DNA from 4 places in the Streptomyces sp. NPDC060184 genome. Region 1 is predicted to be linked to each of the others. Evidence: riboswitches for the same ligand, from Rfam matches in the RefSeq annotation. Region 1 holds a riboswitch; each other region holds the start of a gene.

The links. Region 1 has a riboswitch for cyclic di-AMP ahead of ACFWEE_RS00065 (M23 family metallopeptidase). Riboswitches for the same ligand answer to the same signal wherever they lie in the genome.
Region 2: another riboswitch for cyclic di-AMP. It lies ahead of ACFWEE_RS03420 (transglycosylase family protein); the one in region 1 lies ahead of ACFWEE_RS00065 (M23 family metallopeptidase).
Region 3: another riboswitch for cyclic di-AMP. It lies ahead of ACFWEE_RS29630 (C40 family peptidase); the one in region 1 lies ahead of ACFWEE_RS00065 (M23 family metallopeptidase).
Region 4: another riboswitch for cyclic di-AMP. It lies ahead of ACFWEE_RS12155 (M23 family metallopeptidase); the one in region 1 lies ahead of ACFWEE_RS00065 (M23 family metallopeptidase).

The regions. Positions count from the first base shown of each region.
Region 1 is NZ_JBHWYX010000001.1:18,512-25,820, forward strand. Features, by position in the region: gene ACFWEE_RS00055 (PrsW family intramembrane metalloprotease) at 1-774, shown strand, start outside; gene ACFWEE_RS00060 (aldo/keto reductase) at 782-1,729, opposite strand; gene ACFWEE_RS00065 (M23 family metallopeptidase) at 1,948-3,003, opposite strand; cyclic di-AMP (ydaO/yuaA leader) riboswitch at 3,015-3,167, opposite strand; gene ACFWEE_RS00070 (PP2C family protein-serine/threonine phosphatase) at 3,503-4,630, opposite strand; tRNA gene ACFWEE_RS00075 (tRNA-Met) at 5,155-5,228, opposite strand; gene ACFWEE_RS00080 (hypothetical protein) at 5,660-6,112, shown strand; gene ACFWEE_RS00085 (GntR family transcriptional regulator) at 6,217-6,978, opposite strand; gene ACFWEE_RS00090 (hypothetical protein) at 7,126-7,309, shown strand, end outside.
Region 2 is NZ_JBHWYX010000003.1:94,030-101,338, reverse strand. Features, by position in the region: gene ACFWEE_RS03430 (septum formation initiator family protein) at 1-42, opposite strand, end outside; gene eno (phosphopyruvate hydratase) at 144-1,430, opposite strand; gene ACFWEE_RS03420 (transglycosylase family protein) at 1,769-2,497, opposite strand; cyclic di-AMP (ydaO/yuaA leader) riboswitch at 2,501-2,683, opposite strand; gene ACFWEE_RS03415 (transglycosylase family protein) at 2,973-4,073, opposite strand; gene ACFWEE_RS03410 (cytochrome P450) at 4,180-5,520, opposite strand; gene ACFWEE_RS03405 (nucleoside triphosphate pyrophosphohydrolase) at 5,513-6,496, opposite strand; gene ACFWEE_RS03400 (SurA N-terminal domain-containing protein) at 6,522-7,223, opposite strand.
Region 3 is NZ_JBHWYX010000061.1:20,620-27,928, forward strand. Features, by position in the region: gene bioB (biotin synthase BioB) at 1-1,011, opposite strand, end outside; gene ACFWEE_RS29610 (8-amino-7-oxononanoate synthase) at 1,156-2,304, shown strand; gene ACFWEE_RS29615 (DUF397 domain-containing protein) at 2,373-2,591, opposite strand; gene ACFWEE_RS29620 (helix-turn-helix domain-containing protein) at 2,633-3,502, opposite strand; gene ACFWEE_RS29625 (ATP-binding protein) at 3,731-4,162, shown strand; gene ACFWEE_RS29630 (C40 family peptidase) at 4,269-4,739, opposite strand; cyclic di-AMP (ydaO/yuaA leader) riboswitch at 4,768-4,846, opposite strand; gene ACFWEE_RS29635 (hypothetical protein) at 5,296-6,240, opposite strand; gene ACFWEE_RS29640 (hypothetical protein) at 6,339-6,647, opposite strand; gene ACFWEE_RS29645 (urease subunit gamma) at 7,174-7,309, shown strand, end outside.
Region 4 is NZ_JBHWYX010000014.1:54,592-61,900, reverse strand. Features, by position in the region: gene ACFWEE_RS12170 (DNA topoisomerase (ATP-hydrolyzing) subunit A) at 1-885, opposite strand, end outside; gene ACFWEE_RS12165 (M16 family metallopeptidase) at 1,279-2,646, shown strand; gene ACFWEE_RS12160 (M16 family metallopeptidase) at 2,673-4,055, shown strand; cyclic di-AMP (ydaO/yuaA leader) riboswitch at 4,268-4,436, shown strand; gene ACFWEE_RS12155 (M23 family metallopeptidase) at 4,449-5,213, shown strand; gene ACFWEE_RS12150 (GntR family transcriptional regulator) at 5,488-6,183, shown strand; gene ACFWEE_RS12145 (HPr family phosphocarrier protein) at 6,352-6,633, opposite strand; gene ACFWEE_RS12140 (GNAT family N-acetyltransferase) at 7,147-7,309, shown strand, end outside.

The sequences.
Region 1 (7,309 bases):
CTCCGCAGGGCCGGCCGGATCGCGCTGCCGGTGCTGGGGCTGCTGCTGGCGATGGGCATGCACGCCCTGTGGAACGGTTCGGCGACCTGGCGTCCGTACGGCTTCTACCTGGTCTACGGCGTCTTCATGATGCCCGTGTTCGGGCTGCTGACCTGGCTGGCGATCTGGTCGCGCAGACGGGAACTGCGGACGCTCACCGCCGAGTTCCCGGCGTACGCGGTGGCCGGCTGGCTCACTCCGGCCGAGCCGCTCGCGCTGGGCTCGATGCGTGCCCGGGGCATGGCGCGCGACCTGGCGCGGCACTGGCACGGGGCGTCGGACCGGGCCAGGGGCCGGGCGGCGGCCCGTGCCGTCGCGGAGTACGAGTCGTTCGCGACCTCGCTGGCCGCGCTGCGGCGGGACGCCCGGCGCGGTGCGGTGGGCGCCGACTTCGCGGCGCGCGAACAGGAGTTGCTGCACCACCTGTGGGAGCGCCGCGAGGTCGCCGCCCCCGCGCTGAGCCAGGCGGCCCGCAGCGTGTTCCGCCCCGCCGTCCACCGCCCGGTGCCCGTCCCGTACGGCGCCGGAGCCCACACGGCGCATGGCGCACATGGTGCGCACGCGGGACACCGGGCGCACGGAGCCCACGCGGCGCACGGGGCCCACGCGGCCCGGGGGTACGCGCCCCCGGCCCCCGCCCCCGCCCCGGCCCCGGCCCCGGCCCCGGCCAACGAACAGCCGCCTCCGCACCGGCAGTACGGCGGGCACAACCCCTATCTGCATCCGCCGCAGTAAGGCGTGCTCAGGCGGAGGCTTCGGTGAGCCGGTCCAGTTCCTCGTCGGTCAGCGCGAGGTCGGCGACCGCGAGCAGCGCGGGGAGCTGTTCGGGCGTGCGCGCCGAGGCGATCGGTGCCACGACCGTGGGGCGGGACGCGAGCCAGGCCAGCGCGACGGTGGCGATCTCGGCCCCGTGCGCCTCGGCGACGGCGTCGAGCGCGCTCAGCACCTTCCGCCCCCGCTCGGAGTCCAGGTGCGCGCCGGCCTTCTCGGCGCGGGCGCTCTCCACCCGGGTACCGGGGCGGTACTTGCCGGTGAGGAAGCCGGATGCCAGCGCGGAGTACGGGACCGCGCCGAGACCGGTCTCGGCGGCGAGGTCCTGCGCGGGACCCTCGTAGGTGGCGCGGGAGACCAGGTTGTAGTGCGGCTGGAGGGCGACGTAACGGGCCAGTCCCTCGCGCTCGGAGAACGCGAGGGAGGCGCGCAGGCGCTCGGGGCTGATGTTGGAGGCGCCGATCTCGCGGACCTTGCCCTCCTTCACCAGCTGGTCGAGGGTGGTGACGATCTCCTCCACCGGGACGCTCTCGTCGTCGTAGTGCGTGTAGTAGAGGTCGATGTAGTCGGTGTCGAGGCGCCGCAGCGACTCCTCCACCGCGCGCCTGACGGTGGCGGGTGCGAGCCCCCGGTACTCGGGGTGGGCACCGGCCTTGGTGGCGACGACGACGTCCGCGCGGTTGCCGCGGGACTTGAGCCACGCGCCGATGAGCGTCTCGGACTCGCCGCCCTGATTGCCGGGGGCCCAGGCCGAGTACGCGTCGGCGGTGTCGACGAAGTTGCCGCCGGCCGCGGTGTAGGCGTCGAGGACCGCGAAGGACTGCGCCTCGTCGGCGGTCCAGCCGAAGACGTTGCCGCCGAGGGCGAGGGGGAAGACCTCGGCACCGGCCGTGCCGAGCTTGCGGAGAGATGAAGTCATGAACGGTTCAACGGACCGGACGGAGGCCCGTATTCCGGTACAGCTCCGCTCGTGATCCCGGTACGGCTCCGATCGTGGCCGGCCCCGCCGGAGGCGCGCTCCTCGCGGGTACGCGGCGTCCGTGCTCCGGGGGGAGGGAGAACCGGCAGCCCTGACGTCCTGGGGGGGGGAAGAGCGGCAGGGCTGCCGGGGTTCGGTGGGCTCGGGGACGCGGAGCGTCAGACCGCGAGGCCCTTGTCGGTCAGCCAGGCCATCGGGTCGATGCCGGTGCCGTCCGGGGTGTGGACTTCGAGGTGGAGGTGCGGGCCGGTGACGTTGCCGGTGGCTCCGACGCGGCCGATGGTGTCGCCGGTGCTGACCTGCTGGCCGACGACCACGTCCATGGAGGACTGGTGGCAGTACCAGATCTCCGTACCGTCGTCGAGCTCCAGGACCGTGCGGTACCCGTACGAGCCCGACCAGCCCGCGGACTTGACCGTTCCGCCGTGCACGGCCTTGACCGGGGTGCCGGTCGGCGCGGCGAAGTCGAGCCCGGTGTGCTGCCCGGAGGCCCACATCGTGCCGGCCTCGCCGAAGGTGGAGGTGATCGTGTACGAGGAGGTGGGGAGCGCGTAACTGGCGGCGAGCTTGGCGAGCCTCTCGGCCTCGGCCTTCTTCGCCGCGGCCTCCTCGGCCGCCTTCTTCTCCGCGGCGGCCTTCGCCTCCGCCTCGCCCTGCTGCTTCTTCGCCTCGGTGGCGGCCTTGGTGGCTGCCGCCGCTTCCTCGGCCGCCTTCGCGTCCGCGTCGGCGGCGGACCGCTGCTGCTCGGCCTGCTGGAGGATGCGGGCGCGCAGGGCCTCACCCGCGTCGGTGGCACCCTGCTCGGTCTCGGCCGTGGTGAGCCCGGCCGTGGTGAACGGCGCGGCCGACACCACCGGCTCGGGGGTGTCGTCGGACTCGACCGCGGTGATCAGAGCGCCCAGCCCGGGGACGGACTTGGCATCCGGAAGGTTGTCCGCGAGCGAATCGGGAAGAGAGATGGAGACCGGCGGCTTGCTCTGCGCGGTGGCCATGCCGCCCGCACCGACAGCCGCGATGACGCCGACCCCGAGGACGGTGGAACTACGCGCGAGACCGCGCTGCTTGGCCACACGGTGCCGGCCGCGTACGGGGCGGAGGGAATCCTCGGTGGGGTTCCATTCCTCCCACGCCTTGTCGGAGTCGCCGGGGGAACCGAAACCGTCGAGCGTGGCAGAAGGTGACGGGGCTTCGGGGGCAGGCTGGTTGGACGCCACGGAGGCGCACTCCTTTCCTTCCTTCTCGCCTACCGGGTTAGCTGACGGGTTCGGAGCAGGAAGGTCTCCTACGGGCGCCTGACGTCTCCGAGGAGACACAGGTGTCCGATTCACCCCAAGAAGTGGTTCCCCGGTTCCCTTGCGGAATTCGGCGCTCGCGCACGGCGCCGTCTCTGACGACGGCTGGGACGACCGCGCTGCGTTATCGAACGTTAATAGACAGACGGCTCCGATTCCAAGCTGTTCCCCTTGATCATTCCCACTTCGGGGCGGGATTTACCAGGGCATATCACCACTCATCAGGGCGACTTACGGACAGCCGGAGCGCCCCCGCTTTTCTGACGGTGTGTCATATGTTATCGAGCGGCACCGCTCTGCTACGGACCGTCGCCGCGTCCGCCCGACGGGCCGGGGCGCACCCCGGGAAAACCACGGGAGGGGTCGGGAGAACCACGGGCCGGCTCGGGGAAGCCCCGGGGCGACGGCCGGCGGGCCCGCGTCAGCCGTTCCCGCGGCCCACGATCGGCACGGTGGTCCGGCGCTCCGGCTGGTCCTCCGCCGGCCGGGCGACCGCCAGCAGCGCCAGGTCGTCCGTCGAGCGGCCACCGGTGTGCAGCCGGACGTCGTCGGTGAGCGCCGTCAGCAGCTCGTCGGGGCCGGGGAAGATCCGCCCGCGCAGCCGCTCCGCCGGGTCGTAGAACACACCCGCCCGGTCGCGCGCCTCGGAAAGCCCGTCCGTGTAGGTCAACAGCGTCGCGCCCGGCGGGAGTTCCCACTCGTCCACCCGGTCCGGCCAGGCGCCCAGCGCCATGCCGAGGGGCAGCGCGGGCATGCTCGGCCGCAGCACGTCCAGCGCCCCTCCGGCATGGAGCAGCAGGGGCTCGGGGTGCCCCCGGTTGACGATCCGCAAGGTCGCCGAGCCCTCCGGGACCTCGGCGAGCACCGCGGTGACGAACCCCTCCACCGGGTCCAGCCCGCCGCGCCGCGCGGCGTCCCTGGCCAGGGCACGTTCCAGCCGCTGCGCCACCCCCTCCAGCGTCTCCTCCTGCTCGGCGGCCTCCCGGAAGGCGCCGATGATCACCGCCACCGCCTCGACCGCGTCGAGCCCCTTGCCGCGTACGTCACCGAGCACGAGGCGTACGCCGTACGGGGTGTCCGCGACGGCGAAGAGGTCGCCGCCGACGTACTCGTCCGCCTGCGCCGCCTCGTAGCGCGCGGCGACATGGAGCCCGCCGACCCGGTCGGCGGGGACGGGCAGCACCGCGCGCATGGCCGTCTCCGCGATGATCCGGGCCGAGGCGAGCTGCTCGTTGCCGCGCCGTACGACCCCGTTGATGACGAGCGCGAGCACGGCCGCGGTGAAGACGGTGAGCGTCTCGATGACGGGGACGATCTGCCCGATGGTGCCCACGTACACCCGCATCGCGATGACGGCGGCGAGCGAGGCGACACCGATCCGGATGGTTCCGGCCCGGGAGGCGAACGGCGCGGCGATCAGGGGGGCGGCGACGAACAGGGGCACCGCCGTGAAGCGGGGCGGTGAGGCGATGTCGAAGACGAGTCCGCCGGCGATGAGCAGGGCAGGCAGCATCCGCACGAAACGCCGGGCGCCCACACCCCCGGCCATCCAGCCATGCTCGTACAGCGGTTTCCCCACCTCTGCGCTTCTCCTGCCCTGTCCCGCCACGGCTGCGGAACCTACCGCGCCCTGCCCAGGCTGGCCCGAACCGCGCCGCGCGGCGACCCCTCGTCGTCCATAGGGGGGAGCGCACGACTCCCTTTCGAGCGCCCCCCAGCGCCGGTGTACGCCGGGTGGTCAGGACCGGCGAGGCGACGAGTTCCGCGCACGGCGACCCCGGCGCCGCGCACGGAAGCGGCGGAGCGGCTGCCCCGGACGTCCGGGCGCACGTCCACACGTTCGGCCGGACGGCACGGACCGCGCAGGCGTGCGAGACATTTCCTGGATGGACCAGTTCATGCCCGGTCCGGCAGATCGTTACGCCCGGGGACCGCGTCCACGACCGCACACGGGGACCACACCCGGATCGCTTCCACGCCCGCACCCGGGTGCGAGCGGGCGACGAGCCGCGCACGCACACACGGAAACGACTCGGGCCCGGCACGCTGTGCGTGCCGGGCCCGGGCCTTCAGTAGCGGGGACAGGATTTGAACCTGCGACCTCTGGGTTATGAGCCCAGCGAGCTACCGAGCTGCTCCACCCCGCGTCGGTGAACACAACTCTACGCCATCCTGAACGGACTCTTGACCACCCCGGCGTACGGCCGTCCGGGAAGCCGGCCCGCACCGCCTCCTCGGCACGCGCGCCGACAGGAACGCACCGGGACCCGGAAGGAACACGGAGGACCGGCAATCACCCGCCGGTCAGGGTGCGTTCCTCCCGCAGGCGCATGAGCGCCACACCATCGCGGCCACAGAGCACCCCAGTTGGGCCCAAAGCGTGGCAGTTCATGGCTCAACGACGCTTTTACGGCAGGTAGTTGCCACGCGTGCTCTTCTGGCCAAGGATATGGCTGCATCCCCCAGAACCGGCGGGCTGCCCGTGAGGACGCGTACCCCCGAGGCGGCGGTTTCGCCCTGCCCCGGCACCGGCCGCGCCCCCGGTCCCGCATCGCAGCCCCTCCTGGAGGACTCCGCCATGACCACCTCTGCCACTCCCGCCCCTTCCGCCCCCTCGGACACATCGCTCGGGGCCCGGGTGCGCACCTCGGCGGCGAGCGCGATCATCGGCGGTCTCGCCGGTGCCGTGATGAGCGCGGTGGTGGTCTACTTCCTCATCGGCATGCCGGACGGCGAGGGCACCAACGCACTGAACAACGCGATATCCGGTCTGATCAGCGGCTTCCTGGCGGGCTTCATCGGCCTGATGATCCACCAGGGCAAGGCGGCGTCGGCGGCCCGGGCGGCGGCGGCCGAAGCCGCCGCGCGGGCCGACGTGACGGCCGACGTGACGGCCGACGTGGCGGCCGGTGCGGCGAGACCGACAGCTGCCGCCGAGGCAGTCACCACCGAACCGGTCACCACCGAGGCAGTCACCACCGGGGCGACCACGACCGGGTCGGCCGAGGCCAAGGCCCCGACCGTCGCCTGACCACCCTGGAGCACGAAGCACCCTGGAGCACGAAGCACGCCGCCCCCGCCCGGCCATACGGCCCGGCGGGGGCGGCGTCACGTCCGGGCCCGCACGGACAGCCCCTACTCGCGCTGCTCGACGGCGATCTCGTACGCGATCTCCCACCGCACGTCCGGCACCACGATGTCCGCGGTCTCGACCGGGCGGCCGTCACTGTCGTAGAAGGTGCGCTCCAACTCGGTGATCAGACCGCCGATGCTGATGCCGAGGAGGTTTGCCTGCTCCTGATTGGCGCGGGCCGGACGCGGGATCTCGACGGCGCGTACGACGCGGACGCCGATCGACCGCATCCGTTCGACCACACCGATCCCGGCGTGCGGGCCCATCTCGGGAAGCACGACCGGGGTGTCCCCGGTGATCGCCATCGGTTCCCAGCTCCGGGAGAGCTGAACGGGCAGCCCCTCCATGAGGAACTCGTAGTCCGTGACGACGCAGAGGTCACCGGGCTCGATGCCCAGCCGCTCCGCGATGCGCTCGGGCGCGGGCGTGCGGGCGGCGGAGCGCGACTCCCATGTCCCCTCGTGGTCCTGGGCGTTGAGAACGGCACGGAAGAACGAGGGACTGTGGCGTTCGGGGCTCTTGGTACGGATCATGCGCCCGCGCTCACGCGGCCGGCGGACGTACGTGCCGGACCCGGCGCGGCCTTCGAGGATGCCCTCGATGGTGAGCCGCTCCATGGCACGCTGCGCGACGGATGCGCCGACCTCGTACTCCTTGGCGATCCGGGCACGGCTGGGCAGCTTGTCGCCCACGGCCCATTCGCCCGACCGAATGCGGTCACGGAGGGCGTCGGCCACCTGAAGGTAAGGGGTGTCGCGAGGCATATGCACAGCTCCCAGCCGTGGAAGTCGGACATTGACAAAGCTAACCCATCAGGTCGAAGCTGAATATTCAGCATCACGAAACGTGATGACCTCATCCAGGGGAGAGCCATGCCCTCCGTGCCGCCGCGCGTTGTTGCCCTTGCGGGCATGCTCGCCGCCGCGACCGGCGCCGAGCCGCAGGTGACCGAGACGCCCGGCGCGTTCCGGGTCGACGCCGCCCTCCCCTCCCCGCTGAGCAGCGCCATCCACAGCACGATCCTCATGACGCTGGCGCACGGCGACCGCTTCGGCCACGAGGCCGGCGCCGACGGCATCGCCCGGGTGTGGGCCG
Region 2 (7,309 bases), on a different contig from region 1:
CCTGGTCGCGGTGGAGAACCGGTCGCGGTCCTTCACGGCCATGTTCATGCCTCCCCGTCACGCACGTCCGTCCCCGCACACGGTACGGGACCGAGTGCGGGGACGGACGGAGGCTGGTGGAGCGGGCCCTCGCGGGCCGCGGATCAGCCCTTGAAGCGGGGGAACGCCGAGCGGCCGGCGTACACCGCGGCGTCGTCGAGGATCTCCTCGATGCGCAGCAGCTGGTTGTACTTGGCGACGCGGTCCGAGCGGGCCGGGGCGCCGGTCTTGATCTGGCCGCAGTTCACGGCGACGGCGAGGTCGGCGATGGTGACGTCCTCGGTCTCACCGGAACGGTGGGACATCATGCACTTGAAGCCGTTGCGCTGGGCGAGCTCGACGGCGTCCAGGGTCTCGGTCAGCGAACCGATCTGGTTGACCTTGACGAGCAGGGCGTTGGCCGAGCCCTCCTCGATGCCGCGGGCGAGGCGCTCGGGGTTGGTCACGAAGAGGTCGTCGCCGACGATCTGGACCTTGGAGCCGAGCTTGTCGGTGATGACCTTCCAGCCGGCCCAGTCGTCCTCGTACAGCGGGTCCTCGATGGAGACCAGCGGGTACGCGGAGACGAGCTCCTCGTAGTACTCGGTCATCTCGGCGGCCGAGCGGGACTTGCCCTCGAACTCGTACGTGCCGTCCTTGTAGAACTCGGACGCGGCGACGTCGAGCGCGAGCGCGATGTCGCGGCCGGGGACGAAGCCGGCCTCCTTGATGGCCTCGACGATGAGGTCGAGGGCGGCGCGGTTGGACTCGAGGTTCGGGGCGAAGCCGCCCTCGTCGCCGAGGCCGGTGGAGAGGCCCTTGGTCTTGAGGACCTTCTTCAGCGTGTGGTACGTCTCGGCACCCCAGCGAAGGGCCTCGGAGAAGGACTCCGCGCCGATCGGGGCGATCATGAACTCCTGGATGTCGACGTTGGAGTCGGCGTGCGACCCACCGTTGAGGATGTTCATCATCGGAACGGGCAGCAGGTGCGCGTTCGGGCCGCCGAGGTAGCGGAAGAGCGGGAGGTCGGAGGCCTCGGAGGCGGCGTGCGCGACGGCCAGCGAGACGCCGAGGATGGCGTTGGCGCCGAGCGAGCCCTTGTTCTCCGTGGCGTCCAGGTCGGACATCGCCTGGTCGATCAGGCGCTGCTCGGTGGCGTCGTAGCCGACGAGCTCCGGGCCGATCTGCTCGATGACGGCGAGGACGGCCTTCTCGACACCCTTGCCCAGGTAACGCTTGGGGTCACCGTCGCGAAGCTCGACGGCCTCGAAAGCGCCGGTGGAGGCGCCGGACGGAACGGCAGCACGGCCCGTGCTGCCGTCGTCGAGACCAACTTCGACCTCGACCGTGGGGTTACCCCGCGAGTCGAGGATTTCCCGGGCTACGACGACGTCGATGGACGGCACGAGCATCTCCTTCTGGGATGTGACGCTGACTGTGCGGGGCTCTTGAGCCTTGCGACTAGAGCCTAACCGGACACAGGACATCGGCCAGCCGACCGTCCGTCCAGTGACACGGCGAGCCTACACATTGTTTCCGTACGGAACATAACGTGCGGCGGTACGGCGTCCGGCGGTCTGCCGTACGTCCGGAAAAGGGAGCCCCTTCTCCTTCTCCTCCGGGGCCGCCGCGCGGACGGCGCGTGCCGGAAAAGGCCCTGGCCCGGCGTGCGGGGGGAGTGCGCGCCGGGCCAGGGAGTGGGAAAGGGGTGCCGCCGGACACCCCCGTTCCGGGGAGGAGAGGTTCGTGACTACTTCAGGTGGAGCTGCTGACCCGGGAAGATGAGGTCGGCGTCCTCGACGATGTCGTGGTTCAGCTTGAACAGCTTCTGCCAGCCGCCCTTGACCCCCTGCTTCTCGGCGATGGTGCTGAGGGTGTCACCGGCGACGACCTTGTACTCGCCGTCGCCCTTCTCGACCTTGTCGCCGGTGGGCGTGGTGACGGTCTCGGACTTCTCGGCGGCGGGACGCTCCTCGCTGCGGGAGGCGGCCTGCGCGTCGGTGGAACGGTCCGACTGGGCCGAGGAGGCGCTGTCGGTCGAGGTGCTCGCGGAGGTGTCGGTGCTCGCGGAGGAGGAGCCCGTGTCGACGCCCGGGTCCACACCGTCGTTGGTGAGGTTGCCGGCACCGGCGCAGGACCAGGCGCCCGGACCCTGCATGTCGAGCAGCACCTCGGCGGTGGCGATCTGCTGCTCCTTGGTGGCCAGGTCGGCGCGGGGGGCGTACTTCGTACCGCCGGCGGCGGCCCAGCTGGACTGCGAGAACTGCAGACCGCCGTAGTAGCCGTTGCCGGTGTTGATGGACCAGTTGCCACCGGACTCGCACTGGGCGACGGCGTCCCAGGTGGCGACGGAGGCGGCGGAGGCGTTGGTGGCGCCCATCAGCGGGAGGGCGATGGCGGCACCGGCGACGCCGGCGAGCGTGGCCACACGGACGGCCTTGGACGAACGGCGGTGCTTACCCTTGCTGGACAGCAGCATGGAAGATCTCCTCACCGACGCCTGCGAGGTGAGCTGTCGGGTTCGGGCCAATGAGTTGCCCGGCCACACGTCCTTGCGTGTGGCTTCACCCCTAGCTGGTCCCGGCCCGCCCGTCGTTTCCGACGGGCCGTCCGATTCCGGCGGCTTACCTGGGTCCCCCGCTCCTGCCTACGGCGCTTTCGCGTCTGTTCCCTTCGACCGACGGCAGGATTCGGCGTGACGGTCGACGGGGCCCGCGGTGCGAGCGGCTCTGACCGTAAACAGAGGGAACCCCCACATTCAATGATGGACATATCAGACAATCAGACCTTACTGGCCACGCCTGAATAACCGTTTCCGCAGGTCAAAGCGGACATCTGCGAACCCCCGTGACCGCGACACGCCCAAACAGCGAAGAGACCCATGTCTCACTTTCGCAAAAGCGGACATAGGCCCCTTAACTGCCCCTCTTTTCGGGCGGTTTTCCCGAATTTGATCAGTTGGCGGGGGCGGTCTCCGCCGTGTCGGGAACGGTCTCCGGCGTGTCGGAAGTGGTCGCGCTCTCCGTGGAGGCGGTCGACGTCCCTCCGGTGGCCGTCTGCGTGGACAGGTCGAGCTCCTGGCCCGGCAGGATCAGGTCGGGGTTCGAGCCGATCACGTCCTCGTTGGCCTGGTAGAGCTCGGTCCAGCCGTCCGTCAGGTGCTGGGCGTCGGCGATCGCCCAGAGGTTGTCGCCGGACTGGACCGTGTACGTCCCGTCCGTCGCGAGCGCCGCGTCGTCGCGCGCGTCGCTGTCGCCGCGCGAGGCGTGCCGGCCGGACTCGCGCGAGGCGTCGGCGGCGGCCTCGTCCGGGTCGGGCGTGCCGCGGTGCTTGCCGCCCGTCGCGGTGTCACCGGTCGCCGCGTCCGTCGCGCTGTCGCTCGTACCCGCCGTCGCGCCGCCCTTCGCCCCGCCCTTGCCGGGGGTGGTGCTGCCCGGGGTGGCCGAGCCGGAGGGCGAGGGGGTGGCGGAGGCGTCGGGGCTCGGCGTGGCGCTGCTGCCGGTCGAGCCCGTCGAACCGGTCGTGCCGTTCGAGCCGGAGGCACCGGTCGCGTCCGACGTGTCCTGCGACCCGGTGGCGCCGGTCGAGGCGGGTGCGCCGCCCGCGTCCGGGATCGTGCCCGCCGAGGCGCCCGCGTCCGCCGCGGAGACGGAACCCGGGTCCACCCCGATGAGCGAGCCTGCGGGAGCGAGGCCGGAGATCACCGCGCACCCGGGCCACGCCTGCGGGCCCTTGGCGTCGAGGACCTTCTCCGCCACGGCTATCTGCTGGGTGCGGCTCGCGAGATCCGCGCGCTGCGCGTACTCCGTACCGCCGTAGGCCGCCCAGGTCTCCTGGGAGAACTGCAGTCCGCCGTAGTAACCGTTGCCGAAGTCGGCGCTCCAGGTGCCGCCGCTCTCGCATTCGGCGACCTTGTCCCAGGTGGTCGTGTCCGCGGCGCCGGCGCTGCCCGCGGCGAGGAGCGGAATCGCGAGGGCGGAGCCTGTCACGCCGGCTGCGACGACGATGGCGGGTGCCTGGCGAGGGCGGCGGTGTCTGCCGTTCGCGGAGCCCATGGGAGTGCCTTCCGTGTGACTGACGGGTGAACTGATGCGTCGAACCGTGAACCTAGCGGGACTCGAACGTGCGTCACAAGTCGATGCCTCGCAGATCACGTGAACATCACAGTGTTGACGGAGCGTCACTTCCGTAGAGCGCCGGGCCCGGCGTGAACTCCACGGGAAGGGTGCGCAGTCCACGCATGATGAGCCCGCCGCGCCACCGCAAATCGGTGCTTTCTCCCGCAAGACGCAGGTCAGGAAGGCGCCTCAGCAGGGTCGCGAGGGCCGTCCGGCCCTCCAGCCGGGCCAGCGGCGCACCCACGCAGTAGTGGATGCCGTGGCCGTAGCCGAGGTGCTGATTGTCACGCCGCGCGAGGTCCAGCCGGTCGGGGTCCTCGAAGCGCGCGGGGTCGCGGTCGGCCGCCGCGAGCACCACGAGCACGGGGTCGCCGGCCGCGATCTCCTCGCCGCCGACGGTCAGCGGTTCGGTGGCGTACCGCCAGGTGGCCAGCTCCACCGGGCCGTCGAAGCGGAGCAGTTCCTCGATGCCGGTGGCGAGCAGCTGCTCCTCCCCCGCCGCCAGGGACGCTTCGAGGCGGGCGCGCTCCCCGGGGTGGCGGAGCAGCGAGTAGGTGCCGTTGCCGATGAGGTTGACGGTGGTCTCGAAACCCGCGAAGAGAAGGATGAAGGCCATCGCGGCGGCCTCGTTCTCCGTCAGGTGCTCGCCGTGGTCGCTGGTCCGGATGAGTTCGGAGATCAGGTCGTCGCCCGGGTCCTCCCGCTTGCGGTGGATGAGTTCGGCGAGGTAGGCGCGCATCCGCTTCACCGAACGCGCCACTCCGCCGCGCGGCCCGCCGCCGTGGCGGATCATCATCCCCGCCCAGTCCCGGAAGTCGTCCTGGTCCTCCTCGGGCACTCCGAGCAGGTCGCAGATGGCGTAGATGGGGAGCGGGAACGCGAAGTCGTGGATGAGGTCGGCGGAGCCCGCGGCCACGAACCGGTCGATGAGCCGGTCCGTCAGCTCCTGCACGCGGGGCGCGAACTCCGCGACCCGGCGCGGGGTGAACGCCTTCGACACGAGCCGGCGCAGCCGGGTGTGGTCGGGCGGGTCGATGTTGAGCAGATGGGTCATCAGCTCGGCCTTGCGCTCCCCCGGGATCCCCGTCTTCCCCTTGGCGTGCGCGGACCCGGCGTGGTGGACCGGGTTCTTGGAGAGCCGGTTGTCGGCGAGCGCCTGCCGCGCGTCGGCGTACCGGGTGACCAGCCAGGCTTCGACCCCGCTGGGCAGCGTGGTGCGGTGCACCGGGCTGTGCTCCCGGAGCCAGGCGTACGCCGGGTACGGGTCGGTGGCGAACTCCCAGGTGAAGAGCTCGGGAGCGGCGGGCGCGCGGTGCGCGGGACATCCGGCGGGACCGGGGTCGCGGTCCGCGGGGCCGGCGCCGTCCGCCGGCCGGTCACTCATCGCCGGTGTCCGGACCGCTGACGCCCTCCGCCGCGAGGATCGCGTCGCGGTAGGCGCGGGCCGCCGCGCGCAGGGCGGCTTCCGGGTCGACGCCGTCGGCCTCGGCGCGGACCGCGAGGGCCAGCAGCTCGTAGCCGAGGGTGTCGCCGGTGGGCGGGGCGACGTCCAGGTCCGACCCGCGGACCCGGCTGCCGAGCTTCGCCGCGAGGGCCAGCGCGGGCTGACCGAGCGGGATGCCCTCGGTGACCGAGTCGCGTCGCTTCTCGACCGCCTTGGTGCGCAGCCAGTGCGCGTGGACGTCGTCGGGGGTCTCGGCGGTCGCGTCGCCGAAGATGTGCGGGTGGCGGCGGATCAGCTTCTCCACCAGCCCGCCCGCCACGTCGTCCACGGAGAACGGGGCCTCCGGGTCCTCCTCGGCGATCCGCGCGTGGAAGACGACCTGGAGCAGGACGTCCCCGAGCTCCTCGCGGAGTTCGTCGCGGTCGCCGTCCTCGATCGCCTCGACCAGCTCGTACGTCTCCTCGATGGCGTACTTGGCGAGGCTGCGGTGCGTCATCCGCGAGGTCCACGGGCAGTCCCGCCGGATCACGTCCATGACCTGGACGAGGTCGAGGAGCCGGGCGCCCGGCAGGTCGTACGAGCCGGGGAGCAGTTCCAGGTCCGGCATCCGCACCCGGCCGGAGCCGCCGAGGCGGGCGAGTCCGTCGGTGAGCCGCTGGTCGCCCTCGCCGCCGACCAGCACCACCACGGTCCGGTCCCCGGCGCAGGCGTCGACCAGTTCCTCGGCGGTCGGCTCGGCGTGCTCGACGGTGACGCCCGCCTCGCGCAGATACGGCAGCTGCACGTGGTCGGGGGCGCCGCACAGCACGCGGTCGGCGGTGCGCAGCGTCTGCCAGGCGGGCCAGGACAGCAGTCCGGGTGCGACTCGGTGGCTGGCGGTGAGGAGGACGACCCGGCCGGGTGCTTCAGCGTTCACCCGTCGAACCTACCCCGGCGGTGTGTCAGCCCGCCGGGACGGTCTCCTGCTGCCCGGAACCGTCCGCTCCGGCACCGTCCCCGCCGGATGCGGCGCCGTCGGTGCCGGTGGCCTTGGCGAGCCAGGGGGACTCGTAGGTGCCGAGGCGGATCTGCTGGTCGTCCCAGGCGCCGTAGCGCGGGTTGACGTCGATGTGCAGCGACTTCGACGCCTTGGTGAGGGCCGCCGTCACCTTCTGGGTGCCCTCCTGGGTCTGCAGGTCCGCGCCGAGCGACGCCGCCAGCTTCGGCAGCTGGACCTCCTGGCGCAGGTCGCCGTCGATCTGCTCCGGGGAGATCCAGCGCTCCTGGAGGAGGGTCGCGGCCAGTTCGTCCTCGCCGCCGTACTGGGCGACGGCCGCCTGGTGCACCTGCTGGAGCTCCTTGCGGCTGACGGTCACCCCGGCGTCCTCGGCCGCCCGGTCGAGGACCTGGCTGAAGATCAGCCGGTGCAGGGCGGCGCGCGGGAGCTGCCCGGACCCCTTCACCAGCTGGGCGGACTGCGGCGAGCTCTGCTGGGCGGCGCGCACCTCGGCGACGTCCGCCTGGAGGGTGGAGACCTCGATCCGCTGTCCTCCGACGATCGCGGCGGCGCCGGGGTGGGCCTCGCCGCCGCAGGCGGTGAGGACGGGTGCGGAGAGGAGGAGCGCGGCGGAGAGGGTGAGCGCGGTGCGACGACGGCGGTGCAAAGGAGCCTCCCGATGAGAGTTTGTGCATCAGTGCACAAAGCCTTGCGGTGATCGATGTTAGGCAGTGGTGGCCGAGGGGGCCACTG
Region 3 (7,309 bases), on a different contig from region 1:
GGCCGTGGCCCGGTGGCCGGGCAGCGTCGTGGTGTCCGCGCCCTCCACCTCGAACCCGGCGTCGGCGATCATGTCGAGATCCGCCTGCCCCGCCTGCCCCTCACTGGTCAGATAGTCACCCAGGAAGATCGAGTTGACCAGGTGCAGCGCGAGCGGCTGCATCGACCGCAGGTGTACCTCACGGCCACCGGCGAGCCGCACCTCCACGTCCGGGCAGACGAACCGCACCATCGCGAGAATCCGCAGGCACCGCTGGGGCGTCAGGTTCCACTCCTTGGCGAGCGGAGTGCCCTCGAACGGGATCAGGAAGTTCACCGGCACGGAGTCGGGGTCGAGCCCGCGGAGGGCGAAGACCACGTCGATCAGGTCCTCGTCGCTCTCGCCCATGCCCGCGATCAGCCCGGAGCAGGCGGACAGCCCCGCCCCCTGGGCATGCCGCACGGTCTCCACCCGGTCGGCATAGGTGTGGGTGGTGGTGATGTCGCCGTAGGTGGCCTCGGAGGTGTTGAGGTTGTGGTTGTAGGCGTCCGCACCCGCCGAACGCAGCTTCTCCGCCTGCCCGTCGGAGAGCAGGCCGAGACAGGCGCACACCTCGACGCCCTCGTTCTCGTCCTTGATCGCCTCGATGGTCCGGGAGACCCGCTCCACGTCACGGTCGGTGGGGCCCCGGCCGCTCGCCACCAGGCAGACCCGCTTGGCGCCCCCGGCCACCCCGGCGGCTGCCGCGCGTGACGCCTCGTCGGGCTTCAGCCAGGAGTACTTGAGAATGCCCGCCTCGGAGCCGAGCCGCTGCGAGCAGTACGAGCAGTCCTCCGGGCACAGGCCCGACTTGAGGTTGACCAGGTAGTTGAGTTTCACCCGGCGGCCGAACCACTGCCGTCGCACTCTGCCCGCGGCGGCCACCAGGTCGAGCAGTTCGTCGTCGGAGGTCGCCAGTACGGCGAGCGCTTCTTCACGGGTCGGCAGTTCGCGCCGCAACCCCTTGTCCACCAGCGTGCTCAACAGGTCCATGGCGTCGATCCTGACGCACACCACGGCCATCGGCCAAGGAGGAACCCGACAGGAGAGAGAGGGAGCATGTGTGTGTATTGCCACACCCTGACCGGCTGCGCCCCCGGCTACCCTCTGTGAGCTGCCTACAAAAGGGACCCCCCGATGGCCTTCACCCCGTTCGACTGGACCGAGGAGGAGTCCGGCCGCCGCGCCGCCGCCGGACTCGTCCGCACGCTGCGCCCGCGACCTGCCGGAACCGAGGTACTGGACCTCGCGAGCAACGACTACCTCGGGCTCACCCGGCACCCCGAGGTGACCGGGGCGGCGGCCGGGGCGGCCCGGAAGTGGGGTGCGGGCGCCACGGGCTCACGCCTGGTCACCGGCTCCACCGACCTCCACGCGGAACTCGAAAGCGAACTCGCCGACTTCTGCGGCTTCGAGGCAGCCCTGGTGTTCTCCTCCGGCTACGCGGCGAACCTGGCCGCGCTCACCGCTCTCTCCCGCGCCGACGGCCTCATCGTCTCCGACGCGGCCAACCACGCCTCGATCGTGGACGGTTGCCGACTGGCCCGCGCGCGGACCGAGGTGGTGGCGCACGCCGACCCCGAGGCGGTCCGCAAGGCGCTGGAGTCCCGCACCGGACCGGCGCTGGTGGTCTCCGACTCGGTCTTCTCCGTCGACGGGGACGCCGCCCCGCTCGCCGCCCTCGCCGCCGTCTGCCGGAGCACGGGCGCCGGACTGGTCGTCGACGACGCGCACGGTCTCGGGGTGCTCGGAGCGGGCGGCCGGGGCGCCCCGGCCGCCTGCGGGCTGGCGGGCGACGAGGGGCTGGTGGCCACGCTCACCCTCTCCAAGTCCCTGGGCAGCCAGGGCGGCGCGATCCTGGGACCCGCGTCGGTGATCCGTCATCTCGTCAACACGGCCCGTACGTTCATCTTCGACACCGGGCTGGCACCCGCCTCCGCCGGGGCCGCGCTCGCGAGCCTCGCGGTGCTGCGCAGGGAGCCGGAACGCGCCGTCCGGGTGCGCGAGGTCGCCACCCGGATGTACGAGCGGCTGACTGCGGAGGGGCTGAGTGCGGCCCGCCCGGACGCCGCCGTCGTCTCCGTGCGGGCGCCTTCCCCCGAGTCGGCGGTCCGCTGGGCGGCGGACTGCCGGGAGGCCGGCCTCGCGGTGGGATGCTTCCGCCCGCCGTCGGTCCCGGACGGCGTCTCGCGCCTGCGGCTCACCGCCCGGGCCGACCTGACGGACGACCGCGTCGACACCGCCCTGGACACGATCGTCCGTACGGCTCCGAGGGGCACCGCCTGACCGGAGAGCGGAGGCCCGCCCGGGGCGCCGCGGCCGGTGCGCTCGCGGCGGTCCCGGGTCCGGTGCGCTCAGCCCCGCGCCCCGTCCGTGCCGGGGTCCTGGAGACCGGACACGAACGCGCTCCAGGCGGGTGCGGAGAAGGACAGACGGGCCCGGTCCACGTCCTTGGAATCGCGCACGGAGAGCAGGGTCGGTCCGACTACCGCCGTCTCCACGCAGTTGTTCATACCGGTGCTGCGACTGCTGCGGCGCCACGGGACGGCGGGCGGTGCCGGGCGTTCGGGCATGGTGCTCCTTCGGGTCGGTGGACGCTGCCGGGCCGACGGCGCTACGCGCGGCCCGCGTCCTGGCGGCCGATCGCCGTGATGAGGTCCCGCGACCGCTCGGGCGAGAGTGCGCGTTCCCGCATGGTGCGGAAGGCGGAACCGTACGCCTCCAGATCTTCTTTCCGCTCCAGATAGTGACTACGCGTCAAGTGGTCGAGAACGACCACATCCAGAGCCGAAGTTGTCGGAAAAGAGAAGATGACGAAGGGGCCGGTCAGTCCGACGTACCCACCGGCGCTGAACGGAACCAACTGGATCTCCACGTGCGGAAGTTCCGACATGTGCGCGAGATGGTCGAGCTGGGCGCGCATCACGCGCCGCCCGCCCACCTCGCGCCGCAGCACCGCCTCGTCGAGCACGGCGGTGAGCCGGAGCGGGGCCTCGCACCGCAGCACCGACTGGCGGGCGAGCCGTACCTCGACCAGGGCGTCCAGATGGTCCCCCGCTATGCCGTCCAGTGCGGACTCGGTGACCGACCGCGCGTAGTCGGCGGTCTGGAGCAGTCCGGGGACCACCGAGGTCTCCAGCGTCCTCGCGGTCTCGGCCTGCGCCTCCAGAGCGATGAAGTCGCGGTACTGCGGCGGAATGACGCCCCGGTAGGCGTGCCACCAGCCCGTGTCCCGGCCGTCCGCCGACCCGGCCAGTGCCGAGAGGAGGGTGCGCAGTTCGGGATCGACGACGGCGTACGCGTCGAGCAGCCGGCCGACGTCGGCCGGGGACACGCCGCTCGCGCCCGTCTCGATCCTGCTCACCTTCGACTGGTGCCAGCCGAGCAGCGAGGCCGCCTGTTGGCTGGTGAGTCCCGACGAGTGGCGCAGACTCCTCAGCTCTTCCCCGAGTTTGCGACGGCGCACGACGGGGCCGTTGCCCATTCCGGTCTCCTTCCGCCGGGCGCGGCACGGCCGACCGCTCCGTCGGCCGACCTGGAAGCCAGTGTGCCGAATGTTCGAGCTCCGGTGAGCCGGAGTTCACCGCATTGAGCGATAGATATATGCATATCTCGGCAGATCGTGCTTGCGCGGGGTCCGGCGGTGGCACTCTGGCGCCAGGCACAATCCGGGCCGATAGGGGTCGGCCGGGCGGAAAGGGACGGCGTCGCCATGGCAGATCATCAGGAAGCACATGTCACCCTGCCGAGCGATCCGGTGTCGGTGTCCGCGGCCCGCAGACACGTGGCCCGCGTACTCGCGGAGTGGGGCATGCGCGACGACACGGAGGACACCGGGACGATCCTGCTGATCGTCTCGGAGCTCGCGACCAACGCGGTCCTGCACACACTCGGCCAGTCGCCCACGTTCACGGTGCGGCTGGTGCTCGACCGGGACGAGGAACTGAGGCTGGAGGTGACGGACAGCCACCCCCGGTGGCCCAGAAGGCTGCCCCCGGCCGTACAACGGGACAACGGGCGCGGCCTGGCGATCATCCGGGTCCTGGCCAGGGAGTGCGGCGGCCGGTTCGGCGTCACTCCGACCGAGGACGGCGGCAAGACCGTGTGGGTCGTGCTGCCGTGGTCCGTACCGGTGCGGGGCTGACGCCGCACCCGGCCCGGACGGGGCGGCCGTGCGACCCGGCGGGGTCGTCGCGCGTCGCCGCGTCCGGGCCGGGCGCCGCACACCGGCGGCACGGGCCCGGTGTACGTCAGCGCACCCGTCCGTACCAGACCCGCTTCGTCCAGATCCGCTCCAGCCGCACCACGGCACCGGTCTTCGGGGAGTGCCAGATCTTGCCGTTTCCGGCGTAGATGCCCACGTGGTACACGCTGCGACCGCTGTGGAAGAAGACCAGGTCGCCCCTCCTGCGCTGCGAGGAGGTGATGTGGCGCGTCTTGTTGTACTGCTGCTGCGCCGTGCGGGGCAGCTTCTTGCCGACCCGCTTGAACGAGTAGAGCGTCAGCCCGGAGCAGTCGAACCGCCGGGGGCCGGTGGCGCCCCACTGATAGGGGGAGCCCTTCTTGGACGCGGCGACCCGGAGCGCCTTCGTCGACTGGGCGGCGGCCTCGGCGTCGGAGACCAGGCCGGGGGCCAGCATGGTCGAGCTGAGGGCCAGAGTGAGGACCGAGGCCGTACCGGCCCGGGTGAGCAGAGACGGGACATGAACCTGCGCAGTCATGCGCAACCCTTCGTCAGCCGCCTGTGAAAGATGACCTGTCGGGTTCGGGCTGGCGAAGTCGCCCGGCCGCATGTCGCGGCTTCACCCCGAGGGACGGCCGGTTGCCCGGTCGGCCCGTAGTGCTCGGGTCCTCCACTCCTGCCGATCCACTCCTGTCGACCCGTCATCCGCTCGGCGGCAGGACTCGGCGTCCGCGCGGACCGCCCCGTCGGGGTGGCGGGGGCTTGTCGTCCCAGGGATCTTGACCCAGGCCGTGCGGGATTTTCGAGGTGGCAGAGGAGGTGAGGACGGTCGGCCGACGTTGCGCCGGGAGAGTGGGGGAGCGTCCGGCGCGGCCGGGGGCGCGCACCCCGGGCGCCTCCACCGCGGCTGCGCAGTGCGGTACTTGGGGCACGGGGAGGGCACCGGGGAGCGCAAATCGGGAGGGAGGCCCGGCGGGCCGAAACCCTGCGCCGAACGGGCGGAAAATCGGAAATTCATCACGGGCGTGTCGCCGGAAGCGGAGAAACGGCTCCGGTCCGGCCCGGATCCCGTGCGGGGTCGCCGTCGCCGAGTCCTACGGGGTCCTCCGGCGGATCGGGTGGCCGTCCGGGCCGGCGGTGAGCCAGGACCCGTCCCCGAGCGGCTGGATGTCGTAGGGATTCTCGCCGTGTGCGTCGAAGACGCCTCGGACCTCGCCGGTCCGCGCGTCGACGCGGGTGTGGCGGAACCACTCCTCCATGTCCTCGGTCTCGCCGACGACGGTGACGACGACGGTGTCCGGGTCCAGGTAGCCGCCGCTCCACTCCACGAAGACCTCGTCCGGATCGTGCCCGAGGGCCTCGACGGAGAGGGAGAACGTCACTTCGCCGCCGGGGTACGCGTGGACGGCCATGTCGGTCTGGGAGTGGTCGACCGTCATGAAGTGCCGCCCGTCCGGCGACAGACCGATGAGAACCCTGTCGTCCCAGGGATAGCGGAAGAGGTTCATCCGCCCACCCGACACCGACGCCCGGTGGATGACCGATCCGTCCTGTCCCTCGCCCACGTCGAGGAGGACTTCGCCGCTCGCCCGGTGCGCGAGCTGGGTACCACCGTGCCCGACCGTGTCCAGATCCGCCTGCCCGAGTACCGCTCCGGTTCCCGCGTCCAGGGCGACCCACTGGTCCGGGCGGTCGCGCCCGGCCATGGCGTCGGGCCGGTAGACCCAGACCGTGAGTCCGTCGGACGAGAGGGCGCAGCCGGGGCGGTGCCCGAACCGCTCGTCCGACTCGGGTTCGAACTCCGACCGCCAGAGTTCGGTCCCCGCGGCCGTTACGCAGACGGCAGCGCTCAGAGTCGTGTAGAAGACCTGATGAAGGCCGGTGGGAGCGGTGTGCTCGACGACCTCGTCCCCGGCCGACGGCCGGAAGACCCTGGCGGGCGACAGAGCACCCCAGGCGTCGGCGGTCGGCTCGTAGGCGCATATGTCCCCGCCGACGAGCCGGGTGAGGGGCCGCAGGGGCCCGGTGGAGCGATTCATGTTCAGGAGCGTACGGAACATGATCGGCCGACATCGCCGTGGCCGGGGCCGGGGCCGAGGCGGGGGCGCCGGTCGCCTTCCGGCGCGGACCGGGCCCGTCAACTCGCTCTCCCGGGCGGTACGGAGACCCGCCCCGCCCGCCGCTCCCCGTCCAGCGCGCGCAGCGCCCGGGCCAGCGTGGCCGCGTGGATCCGGTCCTCGCCGCGCTCGTGCATCAGCGCCAAGGCGTCCCGCAGTGTCGCGGCGTGCGAGGCCAGCGCCTGGGCGGCCCGCAGCGCCGCGTAGGTGTCGCTGCCCCGGGCCGGGTTGATCCGGCCCACCTGGTCGAGGACGGCGAGGTAACGGTCGATGAACTCGGCCTCCGCGTGGGTCAGTGCGGGCAGGGACGGCAACTCCGGCGGCAGCATGGGGACTCACCTCGTGGGGCGCTGTGGCGGGTACGCGGTGCGGTGCTCCCCGACGCGGCCGGACGGGCCGTGAGCGCGGTGGTTGCGGCGTCGAGGACGAAGGGGTCACGGCCGATGTCACCGGCGATGCCGTCGGCGACCCGCCCGACGGCCGCCCCCCACCGGTCCGGGCAGGGCGGGCTGCTGGATTACTACCCGTGCGACCGCCGGACCATGTCGGCCCCCGGACGCCCCCGGGCCGGTACGCGGTGCGCGCCCCGGCCCGGTGCGCGCCGTATACGAGGCGAGGAGGGTGCGGGCAGGCCGGCGGGACCGTTCCGGGGACGGTCCGGCCCGCCGGGGCCGTGCCCCCGTACCGGACGGTGTCGCCACGTGACCGGCCCAGTTAACGCGACGGAAAAACTTCCGCCCTAACGTGCGGTGTCTGGCCGGTGTGCCCGCATCGGCGGGCGACGAGCTGTCGTCGTCCGAGGCGGCTCCGCCGCGTCCAGGGACCCGACCGGGCGCGAGACGATGAGGTGGAAGCGTGCAACTCACCCCGCACGAGCAGGAGCGCCTGCTCATCCATGTGGCCGCCGACGTCGCCGGGAGACGCCGGGCGCGCGGGCTCCGGCTCAACCACCCGGAGGCGGTCGCGCTGATCACGTCGCACATCCTGGAGG
Region 4 (7,309 bases), on a different contig from region 1:
CTTCTTCGACGAGACCAGGTCCTTGATCTTCGAGATGACCTTCTCCGGACCGACCGTGAAGGGCAGTTCGGTGACGACGAGGCCCTTGCGGCGCGCGGTGACGTTCTCCACGGCGACCGTCGCCCGGATCTTGAACGTGCCGCGCCCGGCGGCGTAGGCGTCCTTGATGCCGCTCAGGCCGACGATCCGGCCACCGGTCGGCAGGTCGGGGCCAGGGACGAACCGCATCAGCGCTTCGAGGTCGGCGTTCGGGTACCGGATGAGGTGGCGCGCTGCGGCGACGACCTCGCCGAGGTTGTGCGGGGGCATGTTGGTCGCCATGCCGACCGCGATCCCGGACGCGCCGTTGACCAGCAGGTTCGGGTAGGCGGCCGGGAGGACGACGGGCTCCTGCTCCTGGCCGTCGTAGTTCGCCTGGAAGTCGACGGTGTCCTCGTCGATCGACTCCGTCATCAGGGACGTGGCGTCGGCCATGCGGCACTCGGTGTACCGCATGGCGGCCGGCGGGTCGTCGTTGCCGAGGGAGCCGAAGTTGCCGTGTCCGTCCACCAGCGGGAGCCGCATGGAGAACGGCTGCGCCATGCGCACCAGGGCGTCGTAGATCGACGCGTCACCGTGCGGGTGGAGCTTGCCCATGACTTCGCCGACCACGCGGGCGCACTTGACGTACCCGCGGTCGGGGCGCAGCCCCATCTCGTTCATCTGGGACACGATGCGGCGGTGCACGGGCTTCATGCCGTCGCGCGCGTCGGGCAGGGCCCGGGAGTAGATCACCGAGTACGCGTACTCGAGGAAGGAGCCCTGCATTTCGTCGACGACGTCGATGTCGAGGATCTTCTCCTCGAAGTCGTCCGGCGGCGGGGTTTTCGTGCTGCGGCGGGCCATCGCGGCTGCGACTCCTTCACAGATTCTGTCGGGCAACCTGAGGTTCTGACGCGGACCATTGTGGACCGCCCCGCCGACAGTGCCGACCTCGACCCGTCCCAAGCGGCCCGCCGGGACCCGCGGGGGCGCCCGTTCCCACGGGTTCCCCGGCCGTCGCCCACGCCGTGACGAAGCCCGTCACGGCGGTCGCGCGGGAGGCCGTACCGGAGCGCGGGACCATCCTTACGGACCGGCCCCGGCACGCGGGCGCCCGCACCGCGCGTCAACATCAGGCGTCAAGAACAAACCAACGAGCACAACATCGAAGGAACGGGAACTTCGCCAGGTACCCGTGCGCTTGCTTACAGTGGCAGGTCTGGCAGAAAGTCCAGTACCGCGATCGAAGGGACGTACATGCCCATGGGTCACACGGCCACCGCACAGGCCGGCTCCGGCGGCCTGACAGCGACCGAGCACCGTCTGGCCAATGGCCTGCGCGTGGTGCTCTCCGAGGACCATCTGACCCCGGTCGCCGCGGTCTGCCTCTGGTACGACGTCGGCTCCCGCCACGAGGTGGAGGGGCGGACCGGCCTCGCGCACCTCTTCGAGCACCTGATGTTCCAGGGATCGAAGCAGGTCAAGGGGAACGGCCACTTCGAGCTCGTCCAGGGCGCCGGCGGTTCGCTCAACGGCACGACGAGTTTCGAGCGCACCAACTACTTCGAGACCATGCCGACCCACCAGCTGGAGCTCGCGCTCTGGCTGGAGGCCGACCGGATGGGCTCGCTCCTCGCCGCGCTCGACGAGGAGTCGATGGAGAACCAGCGGGACGTCGTCAAGAACGAGCGCCGCCAGCGGTACGACAACGTCCCGTACGGCACCGCGTTCGAGCGGCTCACCGCCCTCGCCTACCCGGAGGGTCACCCGTACCACCACACGCCGATCGGCTCCATGGCCGACCTGGACGCGGCGACGCTGGAGGACGCGCGGACGTTCTTCCGTACGTACTACGCGCCCAACAACGCGGTGCTCTCGGTCGTCGGCGACATCGACCCCGAGGAGACCCTCGCCTGGATCGAGAAGTACTTCGGCTCCATCCCGTCCCACGACGGCAAGAAGCCCCCGCGCGACGGCTCGCTCCCCGGCACCATCGGCGGTCAGTTGCGCGAAGTGGTGCACGAGGAGGTCCCGGCCCGCGCGCTGATGGCCGCCTACCGGCTGCCGCACGACGGCACCCGCGAGGCGGACGCCGCCGACCTGGCCCTGACCGTGCTCGGCGGCGGCGAGTCCTCCCGGCTGCACAACCGGCTGGTGCGCCGTGACCGTACGGCGGTGGCCGCCGGGTTCGGGCTGCTGCGGCTGGCCGGCGCGCCCTCGCTGGGCTGGCTGGACGTCAAGACGTCCGGTGGCGTGGAGGTCGAGAGCATCGAGGCCGCGGTCGACGAGGAGCTGGCGCGGTTCGCCGCCGAGGGCCCCACGCCGGAGGAGATGGAACGCGCGCAGGCACAGTTGGAGCGCGAGTGGCTGGACCGTCTCGGCACGGTCGCCGGCCGCGCCGACGAACTCTGCCGCTTCGCCGTGCTGTTCGGCGACCCGCAGCTCGCGCTGACGGCCGTGGGGCGCGTCCTGGACATCACCGCCGACGAGGTGCGGAAGGTCGCCGCGGCCACGCTGCGTCCCGACAACCGTGCCGTGCTGGTCTACGAGCCGGTCGAACCGGCCGACGAGACCGGTGCCGAGGACGGCGCGGACACCGACGCCCACGAGGAGGCCGCCAAGTGAGCGACGCCACCGTGACTGGAGTATCCATGGACTTCCACCCGCAGCCCACCCCGGGTACCGCACGCCCCTGGGCCTTCCCGGCCCCCGAGCGCGGCACCCTGCCCAACGGGCTGACCGTGCTCCGCAGCCACCGCCCCGGCCAGCAGGTCGTCGCGGTCGAGATCCACCTCGAAGCGCCGCTCGACGCCGAGCCCGAGGGCTTGGACGGCGTCGCCACCATCATGGCGCGCGCCCTCTCCGAGGGGACCGACAAGCACAGCGCGGAGGAGTTCGCCGCCGAGCTGGAGCGCTGTGGCGCCACGCTCGACGCGCACGCCGACCACCCGGGCGTCCGGGTCTCGCTGGAGGTGCCCGCCTCCCGGCTGGCCAAGGCGCTCGGACTGGTCGCCGAGGCGCTGCGGGCCCCGGCCTTCGCGGACAGCGAGATCGAGCGGCTGGTGGGCAACCGCCTCGACGAGATCCCGCACGAGCAGGCCAACCCCGCGCGCCGTGCCGCCAAGCAGCTCTCCAAGGAGCTGTTCCCGGCCACCGCCCGGATGTCGCGCCCGCGTCTGGGCACCGAGGACACCGTGCGGCGGATCGACTCCGCCGCCGTGCGCGCCTTCTACGACGCCCACGTCCGCCCCGCCACCGCGGTCGCGGTCGTCGTCGGCGACCTCACCGGCATCGACCTGGACGCCCTGCTCGCCGACACCCTCGGCGACTGGTCGGGCGACGCCGGCAGCCCCCGCCCGGTGGCGCCGATCACCGCGGACGACACCGGCCGCGTGGTCATCGTGAACCGCCCGGGAGCCGTGCAGACGCAGCTGCTCATCGGCCGTATCGGCGCGGACCGGCACGACAGCGTGTGGCCCGCCCAGGTCCTCGGGACGTACTGCCTCGGCGGCACACTCACCTCGCGGCTCGACCGGGTGCTGCGTGAGGAGAAGGGCTACACCTACGGCGTACGCGCCTTCGCCCAGGTGCTCCGTTCCACGGCCGGCGGTGCGGACTCCGGCCCCGCCGGTGCGGCGATGCTGGCCATCAGCGGCTCGGTGGACACCGAGTCCACGGGCCCCGCGCTCGACGACCTCTGGAAGGTCCTGCGGACTCTCGCGGCGGACGGGCTGACCGACGCGGAGCGCGAGACCGCCGTGCAGAACCTCGTGGGGGTGGCCCCGCTCAAGTTCGAGACGGCCGCGTCCGTCGCGGCGACCCTCGCCGACCAGGTCGAGCAGCAGCTGCCCGACGACTTCCAGGCGCACCTGTACGCGCGGCTCGCCGAGACCGGCACCGTCGAGGCGACCGCCGCGGTGGTCAACGCCTTCCCGGTGGACCGGCTGGTGACGATCCTGGTGGGCGACGCGGCGCAGATCGCCGATCCCGTCCGTGCGCTCGGCATCGGCGAGGTGACGGTCGTGAACGGCTGACCGGCCGTCAACCACGGGCCGCGCACGTCCCGGCCGTGACCCCGGTGGGAGAGATCCCGCCGGGGTCGCGGTGTTTGTCCCCTTTGCCATGAAGCATGACTTTCTGCCCTGTGGGATGCGCTACAAAACCCCCTGTCCGTTTGGTGATCGAAAGCGCCGCGGCCTAGCGTCGATCCGGCTGTCCGTCGACTGTGTGCCGCACTCGCGGTGCCGGACAGTCATCGCCGAGTCCCCGTCAGGCGCGAGCCTGGGGAGCCGGGGACCCGTGAAGTCCCTGGGGTGAATCGGGCACCCGCGTCTCGTGAGAGGCGCGAACGCCCGTAGGAGACCTTCCTGCTCCGAACCCGTCAGCTAACCCGGTAGGCGAGAAGGAAGGAAAGGACCCGCTCCTCCATGGCGTTCACCCGTGCCACCGGGACGCATCGCGCCCCGGGCCGTCTGACGCGCTCCACCGCCAGGTTCGCCGGCGTCGCGGCGCTCGCCGCCACCGGCGTCGTCGGCTCGATGGCCTCCCCGGCCCTCGCCGCCGACTCCACCGTCCCGTCGCCCGGTACGACCGGCCTCATCGGGGCCGTGGTGCTCGGCGACTCCATCGCGGACCGGATAGCCGACCAGGCGGCGGCCCAGCAGCGCGGCGCGGAGGCCAGGGCGAAGGCCGCGGCGAAGGCGAAGGCCGAAGCAGCCGCACGGGCGAGGGAGGCACGCGAGGAGAAGGCGCGCGCCGCCCGCGCCGCCGAGCGCGCCCGCCTGAACTCCTTCCACCTGCCCATCGCGGGCTCCTACGTCAGCACCGGCTACCAGTCGAGCGGTTCGCTCTGGTCCTCCGGCAGCCACTCGGGCGTCGACTTCCACGCCGCCACCGGCACCCCCGTCCTCGCCGTGGGCGCGGGGACCGTCGTGGAGGCCGGCTGGGGCGGCGCGTACGGCAACAACATCGTGCTGCGGATGACGGACGGCACGTACACCCAGTACGGCCACCTCTCCTCCCTCGGCGTCTTCGTCGGCCAGCACGTCTCCTCCGGGGAGCGGATCGGCCTCTCCGGCGCCACCGGCAACGCGACCGGCCCGCACCTGCACTTCGAGGCGCGCACCGGCCCGGAGTACGGCACCGACATGGACCCCGTGGCGTATCTGCGGGCCCGCGGCCTCACCGTCTGAGCCCCGCCGCCGCACCGTCCCGGCCCGGTGTACCGCCGCCCGTCCCGCGGTACCGCCGTACGGGAGCGGTCGCGCACCCTCCTGATCGTCCCGACGCCCCGGCCCGTGCCGGGGCTTCGGCATATCACCCGAAACCCCTACGGCCGCCCGCTCCGCAGGCAAAAGATATGTGCGAATTCCGGTACGCCATCGGAAATTCACTCAGATTGCAATAGAGTCACGGTGCAGGCTTCGATCGGCCGCGTTTCGCGGGGATTAAGGCGGAGGTTCGGACATGCGCATTCCCGCGCACTCGGTATGCACGGCAATCCGTGACGACATCGTCTCGGGCGTCTACGAACGCGGCAGCCGCCTCACCGAGGAGCTTCTGGCGCGGCGCTACGGCGTCTCCCGCGTGCCCGTGCGCGAAGCGCTGCGGACCCTGGAGTCGGAGGGGTTCGTGGTCACGCGCCGACACGCCGGCGCCTGCGTCGCGGAACCGACGGAGCAGGAGGCGGCCGACCTCCTGGAGGTGAAGCTCCTGCTGGAACCGCTGGGTGCGGCCCGGGCCGCGCAGCGCCGCACCGAGGCGCACCTCAAGGTCCTGCGCGGACTGGTCAAGCTGGGGCAGGAGCGGGCCCGCCGGGGCGAGGGGGAGGACTTGCGCTCGCTGGGCGGCTGGTTCCACGAGACGCTCGCCCAGGCTTCCGGCAGTCCCGGTCTCATCGCCCTGCTGACCCAGCTCCGGCACAAGATCGCCTGGATGTACGCCGTCGAACAGCCGGTCCGCCCCGTCGAGTCGTGGGCCGAACACGGCGCCCTGGTGGACGCGGTGGCCCGGGGGGACGCGGAGCGGGCCAGGGGTCTGGCCGCCCAGCACGCGGAACGCTCGCTGGCCGCGCACCGGCCGCGGCGCCCGGCGCGGGCGGTGAAGCAGTCCCGGGTGAGCACTTTGCAACATCCCGTAAACACCTCGGGTGCCCGTCATTAACAATCGCGCCGTATACAAATAGCAGAGCGAATTGCAGCCGCTTTCTCGTGCTGTCGGAATTCCAGTCCTCACGGCTGCCCGGGAAATGACTGAGCCGCCCCGTCCATGAGGAGCGGTGCGGCCCGGTCGAGCGGGGAATTCCGTCGCGGAGTCCGGCGGAAGGGGGATTCAGACTGTTTCGGGAAGCTCGTCGAGCCCCTCGGTGACCAGCTTGGCCAGTCGGTCCAGCGCGGCGTCCGCGCCCTCCGCCTCGGAGGCGAGCACGATCTCCTCGCCGCCTTCCACGCCCAGCCCGAGAACCGCGAGCATCGACGCGGCGTTGACCGGGCTGCCGTCGGCCTTGGCGATCGTCACCGGGACCCCGGAGGCCGTGGTGGCGCGGACGAAGATGGAAGCGGGGCGGGCGTGCAGGCCTTCGGCCCATCCGACGTTGACGCGGCGCTCAACCATGGTTCTGCCCTTCGTGAATCTGCGATGTCCTGACCGGTAATTGATTTGTCTAGACCATTGTGTCATGGGGGCGTGGACCTGCGTACCCTCCCGGCGGCGGAGCCGCCCGGTGGGCTTCCCAGCCTGCCCCGGCACCGAATCCGCCGCGACCCGGGCCCCCGGCCGCGCGGATGCCCGTACGGCCCGGGACGCTCACCCCGGACGGCAGTCCCGAGGTCGGCCGAAAGGTGACCGCCCGACCGGTCGAACCATGTCCGTACGGCGGTCGGGCGGTGACCGGACGGTCCGTCGGACGGTGACCGGACGGGTATCCGGCCCCCGGCCGGACGGGCAGCCCGACGGGCAGCGGCGGGGCCTGTCGTACGGGCAGTGGCAGGGCCGGTCGCGCGGGCGGTCGCGGGGACACCGCGCCCGCGGCGGTACGGGCGGGCGGCCGTCCGGACGACGCGCCGAGCGCGCGGGGCGGCCCGCGCGGACCCTTCCCGGAGTGCGGGACCGCCGTAGGCTTTGCCCATGCAGCCCACGCCGGAACAGAGTCCGCATCACGCGTACCCCGACCACTGGGAGGCGGACGTGGTGCTGCGGGACGGCGGCACCGCCCGGATCGGGCCCATCACCCCGGACGACGCCGGACGGCTGGTCAGCTTCTTCGAGCAGGTCTCCGACGAGTCGAAGT